DNA from 3 places in the Exiguobacterium sp. s150 genome. Region 2 is predicted to be linked to each of the others. Evidence: riboswitches for the same ligand, from Rfam matches in the RefSeq annotation. Region 2 holds a riboswitch; each other region holds the start of a gene.

Region 1 (3,277 bases), on a different contig from region 2:
TATGGGCATGATTTTATTGGCATTGCTTCCGGCACTCATGTGGGGGAGTATCCCGCTCATCGTATCGAAAGTCGGCGGGAAGCCGATTCAGCAGTTAATCGGGACGACGATGGGTGCGATGGTCATGGCGTTCGTCATCTTTCTCGTCTTCAATCCGGAGTTCACGACCCTTGCCGTCGTCACCGGATTCATCTCCGGAATCTTTTGGGCGCTCGGACAGTATCTTCAGTTCCAATCGTTCCAAATCTTGAGCGTCTCGAAAGCGATGCCGATCAGTACCGGGATGCAGCTCGTCGGAACGTCGCTCTTCGGGGTCATCGTGCTCGGGGACTGGGAGACGTCGACCGAGCTCTGGCTCGGATTTTCAGCGCTCGTCTTGATTATCATCGGGGCGACGATGACGTCATATCAACAGAAGAAAGACTCGGATAGCGCCGGGGCGTTGAAGAAAGGTCTCCTCGTCCTCCTCGTCTCGAGTCTCGGGTATGTGACGTACGCCGTATTGACGAACTACTTTGAAGTCGACGGCATCACGGCGATCGTCCCGCAATCGGTCGGGATGTTCATCGCGGCGCTTCTCTTCAGTCTTCGTGAGAAGGACGTGAAACGGTTCGATCCGAAGACGTTCAAGAACATCTTGGCCGGGATCGCCTGGGGGATCGGGAACTTCGGTCTCTTCGTCTCGAGTGGAGAGGTCGGGGTCGCCACGTCGTTCGCCTTGTCGCAACTGAACGTCGTCGTCGCGACGCTCGGCGGGATTTATCTATTGAAAGAAGAGAAGACGTCGAAAGAGCGCGTCTTCGTCTTTATGGGCATCGGGCTCATCGTCGTCGCCGGCTTTATGCTCGGGATTGCGAAAAGTTAAAAGACGGGCGATTGCCCGTCTTTCATGATTGCCAAGCCACGTCGATGAACGCGTCTCGTCCAGATTTCTTCCGGTCTGCTTTATAGTGGTCCGGATTTTTTTTGTGGAAATCCTGATGATACTCTTCGGCCGGATAGAACGTGTCGGCCGGTAAAATCTTTGTGACGATCGGATCCTTAAATCGTCCGCTCGCGGCGAGTTCGTCGCGACTCTGTTCTGCTTTCACGCGTTGTTCCTCCGAATGATAGAAAATGGCCGGCGCGTATTGGCTGCCGCGGTCTTGGAACTGGCCGCCGTCATCAGTCGGGTCGGTCTGAATCCAGTAAAGTTCGAGCAAACGTTCATAAGCGAACAGCGACGGGTTGAACGTGATCTCGACGACCTCATAGTGTCCGGTCGTGCCGGTCTTCACTTGTTCATACGTCGGATCGTCGACGTGTCCGCCCGTATAGCCGGATACGATTGATTCGATTCCGGGCTGTTCCTCGAACGGGGTGACCATGCACCAAAAACAGCCGCCCGCGAATGTTGCTTTTTCCATAAAAAACTCCCCCTGTACACGTATTGTCCAAATAAAAACGCCCATGTCATCGACATGAGCGTTCTGTCATATCGTCCAAGGCAAACGCCTTGCTGGAAGTAGCACCTTGCCGAAGCAGGTTGCTGTGAAGTCATAGAGCCAGGTCTCTCGTTCACTCAAGATATCGATATGTAGTTGGTGAAAGCATCATACCATCTGTCCGAAAGTGTCGTCAACGATTAGGTTTTCGCCGAAGTTGCAGCAACGTGGCCCCGACAATCAAGACGACGAGGACGATGGAGAGCGCTAGCGTATACGGGGCCTCCCCGGCATAGAGCTGTAAGAAGAACAAGACAAAGACGGACAACAAGACGAGTACGTACGAACGGTTCATAGTAACCTCCCTTTTCTTTCAGTTTACCAAGTTACACATTCGTTGGCGAACGAAAACAGGAAATCAAGTGGAAATAGCGAATACGAACGAGTGAGCAAAGGAGGAATCAACATGACTGAACCAAACCCATTTTTCGAACTCGATATCGAGACCGCCCATCTCGGATATAAGGAAGGAACGTTCACCGCGCGTGACGTGACGGCCTACTATTTGACCCGAATCGCCGCATTGAACGACAAGCTGAGAGCGGTCATTCAAGTGAACCCGGACGCTCTGTTCGAGGCCGAGGCGGCCGACCGGGCGTTCCGACGTGGTGATCGCTTGCCGCTGCTCGGCATCCCGGTACTGATTAAAGACAACGTCGAGACGGCCGGTCAGATGAAGACGACGGCTGGGGCCGTCGCCCTCGCGCATCACTTCGCCGGCCGAGACGCCCACCTCGTTCAAAGTTTACGCGCGAGCGGGGCCATCATCCTCGGGAAAGCGAACTTGTCCGAGTGGGCCAACTTTTTGACCGAGGGGATGCCGAACGGCTGGAGCGGGGTCGGGGGCCAGACGCTCAATCCATATGGGGACAAGCTCGATGTCGGCGGGTCGAGTTCAGGTTCGGCGTCCGCGGTCGCGGCGAACATGACGCTTCTCGCCGTCGGCAGCGAGACGAGCGGCTCGATTATCCATCCGAGCGTCCATAACGGCATCGTCGGCATCAAGCCGACTGTCGGTTTGATTAGCCGGAGCGGCATCATTCCGATCTCTCGGTCGCAGGACACGGCCGGCCCGATGGCACGAACGCTCCGGGATGCGGTGCTTGCCCTTGAGGCGATGGTCGGGGAAGACCCGGCTGACCCGGCGACAACGCACCTTCCGGCCGGTCCGCCGTATCGGACGTGTCTCGATGAACGCCAAGCGGTCGGGATGCGCGTCGGGATTGTCAAGATTGATCTGTCGGAAGAAGAACAGGCGCTCTATGATGAGGCGATCGCCTTGCTGAAACAGAGCGGCATCGAGGTCGTCACTGTCGAACTGCCGTCGATAACATCGCTCGACCAAGGCGATATCCTGTATCATGAGTTTAAGCTCGGAATCGAGGCGTATCTAGCCTCGACGACGCTCTCGTATAAGACGCTTTCGGATTTGATTAACTGGAACAGCAGTCATCCGGAGACGATTCCGCACGGACAGAAGACATTCGAGAAAGCGGACGAACAATCGGGCCGCTTGATTGAGGCCACCTATCTGACACGTCGCCTCGACGACGTCCGTCACGCCAAGACGGACGGCATCGACCGACTGTTGGCCGAGCAGGCGCTCCATGCGCTCGTCTTACCGCATGACCACAATTATGACATGGCCGCGAAAGCCGGGCATCCGACGATTACGATTCCGTATGCCGTCAAACAGAGCGGCGCCCCGTTCGGGTTATCGTTCACGGGGACGAGTTACGCGGAGCGCGATTTGATTCGCATCGCCTACGCGTTCGAACGTCATGTCACGCGGC
Region 2 (3,277 bases):
GTAGCCTTTTGCTTCGTATTCATCTTTCACATGCTCCAAAATCTCTGCGTGTGGCACGTTCGATGCGCCGATGACGAGCGTCTTGTCATCGCCACCTGCGCCTGATTCTGAATCCCCGCCGCCGCAAGCCGCGAGAATTGTGAGTGCTGATGCTGCCGTTAAACCGAGTACTGTTTTCCATGATTTCATGTGTGAACCCTCCAAATGTTTTTTATTTGATTAAGCAGAGCGCTTATCGATTCTTGTGACAAGTCGGTCTCCGATGAATTGAATCACGAAGACGATGACTAAGATGAGGACGGTCGCGACGAACGTCACGTCGTTCCGCGAACGCTGGAACCCGTCAAGGAACGCCAAGTTACCGAGACCACCGCCACCGACGACGCCCGCCATCGCCGTATAACCGACGATCGCGACGAGTGTGACCGTGATTCCCGACACGATGGCCGGGAGCGCCTCTGGGAACAAGACTTTATAGATGATTTGCCATTTCGTTGCTCCCATCGACTCGGCCGCCTCGATGACACCGCGGTCAATCTCACGAAGTGCGAGCTCGACCATCCGTGCATAGAACGGGGCCGCCCCGATGATGAGCGCCGGAAGTGCCGCCGTCGAACCGAGGATCGTGCCGACGACGATCTTCGTGAACGGGATGAGCAAGATAATCAAAATAATGAACGGGATTGAACGGAACACGTTGACGAACGCACTGACGACGGTGTAAATCGTCCGATTCTTCATCATGAGCGGTTCGTTCGTCACATAAAGAATGATCCCGAGTGCGAGACCGAAGGCGAACGTTGCGCCACCGGCGACGAGCGTCATATAAATCGTCTGCCACGTCTCCTCGAGCATGATCTCCCAGTCTACGTTAGGAAACATCGCTTTCCACCTCCACTTCCACTGCCTGCGATCGGATTGAGGCGATGGCCCGCTCGACTTCAGCCGGCTCTCCGATCAGTTGAATAAATAGCGTCCCGAGCGCGCCGACTTGTGACTGCGTCACGTTCCCGCCGATGATGTTGAAGCCGATATCATGCGTCTTCAAGACGTCTGAGAGAATCGGCTGTTCGGCAGTCTCGTTCAAGAACTTGAGCTTGACGATTTGACCACTCGGATAGCGCGCCTTCAAATGCTCGAACGTGAGCGACATGTCGTCGACCGCGCCGATCTGTTTGACGAACTCTTTTGTGATCGGTTGTTCCGGATGTTGGAACACGTCGGCGACTTGCCCGATCTCGACGACTTTCCCTGCTTCCATGACCGCGACGCGATGACAAATCTTTTGGATGACATGCATCTCGTGCGTGATGAGCACAATCGTCAAGCCGAGCTTTTTATTGATGTCGACGAGTAACTCGAGAATCGAGTCGGTCGTCTTCGGGTCGAGCGCGCTCGTCGCTTCATCGCAGAGGAGCACTTCTGGATTCGTAGCGAGCGCACGGGCAATCCCGACTCGCTGCTTTTGACCACCCGATAGTTGTGATGGGTAACTGTCTTCACGTCCGGCGAGCCCGACAAGTTCGACGAGTTCGGTGACGCGGCGTTTCCGCTCGCTTGCCGGTACCCCGATAAGTTCGAGCGGGAAGCTGATGTTTTCAGCGACCGTGCGCGACCAGAGTAGATTGAAGTGTTGGAACACCATTGAGACGTTTTTGCGAACCCCTCGTAACTCTTTTGGACTAAGCTTCGTCAATTCACTCCCGGCCACCTCGATCGTGCCGCTCGAAGGTGACTCGAGCCGGTTAAGGAGTCGAATGAGTGTCGACTTCCCTGCCCCTGAATATCCGATAATTCCAAAAATTTCGCCGCTTTCGATTGTAAGCGACACATCATCGACCGCCTGGACTCGACCGTTTTTCGTGTCGTACCATTTGGCCACATTGCGTAGTTGAATCAATCCCTTTCCCTCCTGACAACAAAAAAAGTACGCACGTTTGAGCAAACGTGCGTACTTTATCGGTACGGACAACGATTGCTCTCATCTTCCAAGGTATACACCTTGCTGGAATTAGCACCATTTCGGATTGCTCCGCGGTTGCTGGGCGTCATAGGGCCAGTCCCTCAGCCTCTCTTGATAAGAGTGTTGTATATTCGATTAGCCTTATCATAGCGACATATTATTTTCATGTCAAACTATTTTATGCGAAAAAATAAAAAAAGGTGCCGTCCGAAGACGACACAGAACGTAGCACCTTGAGTCACAGGAAGGACAACCCATAGATGAACCCCTTTTGCCCGATCAGAGCATTCATCCTTAATATGGGGGATGTTACTCGTCAATCACCCAATCCTGACATGTACCGAACGGCTACGCGGTCTGTATTCCTTCGCTTGATTTTTTTGGGGGACAATCGAAGGGAAGGTCCACTTCAAAATCGCGTAAGCGGGTGGTTCGGCGATGCCTGAACGTCTTGATCGCGAGTAAATCGCGTCCTATTTTTGTGTTCAAGTAAGATGTTGTAATGAATATACCATTCGTGAACTTTCTGTGTCAACTGATTATTTAAAATTTTCAGATTATTCTAATGTTCCTCCGTCACTTGACGAAGGAAAGCACGTGTTGCACGTTTTGGAACGCATAGATTCGATCGGTCACTTGGCCATTTTCAAGCTTCAGGAGCGCCGGGACGCTCATCACTTGATACGCTTCCAGCTCGTTTGGGATGAAGTTCGCATCGCGTTTTTCAATCTTTAAATTAGGATCGACCGCCTCGACGACCGTGAGCATCCGCTCAGCTACGGCGCATGTACCACACATTGGGGCGTATATATATAACAATCCGTCTGTCACCATATTTCTCACCTCTCTCCTGATTATAAGAAGCTTCGCCCCGACATTCAAAAGTTGTGCTCGATTTGAAAAAATTCTGAATACTTCCATTTTTCTGGTTGACGTGCGTCTGAAAGAGGCATAGTATGGTCAATAACTTTAATGCTTTTGTACATAACAGTAAAAGAGAAGGATAGGTGAAGAAGACATGACGGAAGAACGACTTACCGGAAAACAGTTCTTGATGAACGTATTGAACGGACTCAGCCTTGCCATTTTGATTGCCCTCATTCCGAGCGCATTGCTCGGTGAATTGACGAAAGCCATCTTGCCGTATTTTCCGTCGCTCCAGTTCATCTTAGACGCGACGACGATCGCGATGCGCCTCCTCCCGGTCATTATCGGGGTCGCCGTCGCCATGCAGTTCGGCCGCACGGCGCTCGAGGCCGGGACGATCGGCATCGCGACACACGTCGGGAGCGGTGCCATCCGCATTGAGGAAGG
Region 3 (3,277 bases), on a different contig from region 2:
CCCACAGTAGGAGGGGCCATGAACCATTTCCGCAAGATGTCTGCCCTCGGTTGGGGTGTTTGGAGTTTATTTCTTCTGCTGACCGTCACCTTGTTCGCGACAGGCGTATTGAACGCACCGGCGATCGAGCCGCTGCCGTTCATCTTGATCGCGTTACTCGTCATCATCTTCCAAATGGACTCAATCGAGCGTAAAGGCGTTTATTTCACATTTTCAGAAAGCATCGTCCTCATCATCTTTTTATTCTTCGATTTTGAGACAGCGTTATTCGTCAACCAAATCGGATTGCTCGTCTTCCAATTCGTCAACTTGAAGCCGCGCGTCGCGCTCAGGCGTTTCCGCTTCACGTACCCGTGGAATGCGATCACGTCTTTCTTAGAACTCGCCATCCCGGCAAGCGTCTATTTGGCGCTCGGCGGACAGACCGGTCTTGGGTTTTATACGCAAGACTCGTTCCTCCCGCTCGCCGGACTGATTCTCGCCATCATCGTGAACACCGTCATTCAAAAGTATCAAGTCGGTTGGTGGTTCCGTGTCGATGTGCCCGTCCGTGATTTTTTAAGCATCGCGTTTTACACGTATATCGTCAGCCTCGTCTTTATTTTGGCCGCTTCCTTTTTCCGCGAGACGAACTTGCTCGTCGTCAGCAGCATCGCCGCCGCGCTCACGTTTTTCATCAAGCGGCTGTTGATTCAAAAAGGACGGCAAGACGCGTTCAAATCGCTCATCGAGCAGTATGACGAGGCAAAAGAAGCTGTCTCCTTGTCGCAAAGCGAGGCCCAAGCGATTGAAGTATTTTTAAGCCAATGTGAACGGCTGAATCAATATGACGCCGGCTTCGTCGAGTTCGCCTTGTTCGACCGCTCGCTCTACTTCGACTTGAAGACGCGTCAACCAGTCGAAAGGCCCCGCGTGTTCGACTTACTCGAAACGTCGCATCCTTTCGAAACGTCGGTCGAGTATGAGATGCGGTTTGAATGGGACGCTCCATTATCCGAAGAGTTCCATGACGACTATCATAGTTTTATCTCGGTCCGTTCCGAGGAGATCGAAGGCATTCGCACATGGCTCATCATGACAGGCGAACACGCTTACGGTTACCCGCTCATCATTCAGCGCGAAATCGTCAAGCTGCTCAAATCGTTCAATCGGACGATTAGCCGCTGCCATGAGCGAGACCGCTTGTATACCGAGAGCCGGACGGATAGTCTGACGCTCCTCGCCAACGCGCGGGCGTTTTACGAATATGGAATTCAACAAATTTCAGACGGATCGATGTACCCCATCTCCGTCGCCATGCTCGATATCGATTTCTTCAAGAAAATCAATGACACGCATGGTCACCAAGTCGGGGATGGCGTTCTCCAAGAGTTCGGCCGACGGATTCGCCAGGCGCTTCGGACCGAGGACTTTGCGGCGCGCTACGGAGGCGAGGAGTTCATTCTGCTCTTGAACCATTGCGACACCGACCAGGCCGTCGAAATCGCCGAGCGTATCCGGCAAAAAATCGAAGCGACGCCGTTCCGTGTCGACGGCATCGACATCCAAGTGACCGCCTCAATCGGGGTCGATACGATTCAAGCGTTCGGTGATCAACGACTCGACGACACGATTCGAAACGCCGACCGGGCGCTTTACGTCGGCGGCAAATACGCCGGGCGCAACCGGGTCGCCCATTTTCAATATTTGACGACCTGACTCATCCCTATGCGAAGCGCATAGGGATTTTCTATTGACAAACCGGTTCGAAACAGATAGGTTAGGGAACGTGTCTTATAACTAAATCATCCGACTTTTTTATCAAGAGAGACCGAGGGACTGGCCCTGCGACGTCTCGGCAGCGGGGAACCTGTGCCAAATCCAGCAAGCACGTGCTTGAAAGATGAAAAAGGCGCTTCTTACATGGAGAGAGCCTTTTTCGAAGGGCTCTCTTTTTTATTTCTATGAATGAGGTGAAACGATTGGAACAACCAACTGCAAACAAATGGGCACTCTTGCCTTTACTCGTCTTCCTTGCCTTCTTTATCGGGGCCGGGGTTTACTATGGTGACTTTTATAAATTCCCGGTACTCATCGCGGCACTCATCGCCTTGATCGTCGCGGCTACGATGACGAAAGGCAGCGTCACCCAAACGGTGGAACGGATTGCCCAAGGTGCCGGCAATCCGGGCATTTTGATTATGATTTTCATCTTTCTCCTCGCCGGTGCGTTCTCGAACGTCGCGGGCGAGATTGGGGCGATTGACGCGACCGTCAACGCGGCGCTCACATTGCTCCCGCCTTCGCTCCTGTTAAGTGGACTGTTCGTCATCGCCGCCTTCATCTCGATGGCGATGGGGACATCGACCGGTACGATTGCCGCCCTCGCCCCAATCGCGCTCGGTATCCACGAAGAGAGCGGCGTCAATATCGCCATCGCCGCGGCAGCCGTCGTCGGTGGCGCCATGTTCGGAGACAACTTGTCGTTCATCTCTGACACGACGATTGCCGCCGTGCGAACGCAGCGGACGAACATGCGTGACAAATTCCGGACGAACTTTTGGATCGTCTTGCCGGCCGCGATTATTACGACGGTTCTCCTTGCCGTCCTATCGAGCGGCACGGTCTCTTCTGTCGAGATCGCTTCGTTTGAATGGTACAAGCTCATCCCGTACCTCGCCGTCATCGTCCTCGCCTTGACCGGGTTGAACGTCATCCTCGTTCTGCTCGGTGGCATCGTGTTGACCGGAATCATCGGTCTACTTGACGGGACCTTGTCAGTGACCGCGTTCGTTACGGCGGTCGCGGACGGGATGATTGGAATGGCAGAGATTTCGATTTTGACGCTCTTCATGGGCGGACTCGTCGGACTCATCTCCCATAACGGCGGCCTTACCTACTTGCGTGACGCCCTCACCTCGCGGATTCAGCGACGGGCCGGCGCCGAATGGAGCATCGCCGGACTCGTCAGTGCGACGAACGTCGCCACGGCCAACAACACGATTTCCATTCTCGTGGCAGGTCCGCTCGCAGCGAACATCGCTGACACGTATGAGATTGAGCGGAAAAAATCAGCCAGCGTGCTCGACATCTTCTCGTGCGGTGTCCAAGGACTATTGCCTTACGGTGCACAGCTCCTCATCGCTGCCGAATTGACGAACACCGCGTCCCCCGCGCTCGTCCCGTTCATGTTTTATCCGTTCCTCTTGTTCATCTGCGGTGGACTTGCCATCGCATTCAACTTCCCGCGCTTCAAGAAAAAAGCCTGACAAAAACGACCCTTTGAATCTAATCCGTT

Evidence for each region. A riboswitch is a leader RNA that binds a small molecule or an ion and turns the genes downstream of it on or off. The one in region 2 is predicted to bind S-adenosylmethionine.
Region 1: linked by a shared signal. The riboswitch ahead of msrA (peptide-methionine (S)-S-oxide reductase MsrA) and the one ahead of KNP76_RS02370 (methionine ABC transporter ATP-binding protein) in region 2 are both predicted to bind S-adenosylmethionine.
Region 3: linked by a shared signal. The riboswitch ahead of KNP76_RS11175 (Na+/H+ antiporter NhaC family protein) and the one ahead of KNP76_RS02370 (methionine ABC transporter ATP-binding protein) in region 2 are both predicted to bind S-adenosylmethionine.

The regions. Positions count from the first base shown of each region.
Region 1 is NZ_JACSMC010000027.1:15,384-18,660, forward strand. It holds gene KNP76_RS11985 (GRP family sugar transporter) at 2-865, shown strand; gene msrA (peptide-methionine (S)-S-oxide reductase MsrA) at 888-1,406, opposite strand; SAM riboswitch class I at 1,473-1,573, opposite strand; gene KNP76_RS11995 (hypothetical protein) at 1,618-1,779, opposite strand; gene KNP76_RS12000 (amidase family protein) at 1,891-3,277, shown strand, end outside.
Region 2 is NZ_JACSMC010000002.1:151,384-154,660, reverse strand. It holds gene KNP76_RS02380 (MetQ/NlpA family ABC transporter substrate-binding protein) at 1-189, opposite strand, end outside; gene KNP76_RS02375 (methionine ABC transporter permease) at 220-882, opposite strand; gene KNP76_RS02370 (methionine ABC transporter ATP-binding protein) at 872-1,900, opposite strand; SAM riboswitch class I at 1,979-2,084, opposite strand; gene KNP76_RS02365 (thioredoxin family protein) at 2,540-2,797, opposite strand; gene KNP76_RS02360 (PTS sugar transporter subunit IIC) at 2,982-3,277, shown strand, end outside.
Region 3 is NZ_JACSMC010000023.1:15,849-19,125, forward strand. It holds gene KNP76_RS11170 (GGDEF domain-containing protein) at 19-1,698, shown strand; SAM riboswitch class I at 1,795-1,889, shown strand; gene KNP76_RS11175 (Na+/H+ antiporter NhaC family protein) at 1,962-3,248, shown strand; gene KNP76_RS11180 (TVP38/TMEM64 family protein) at 3,277-3,277, opposite strand, start outside.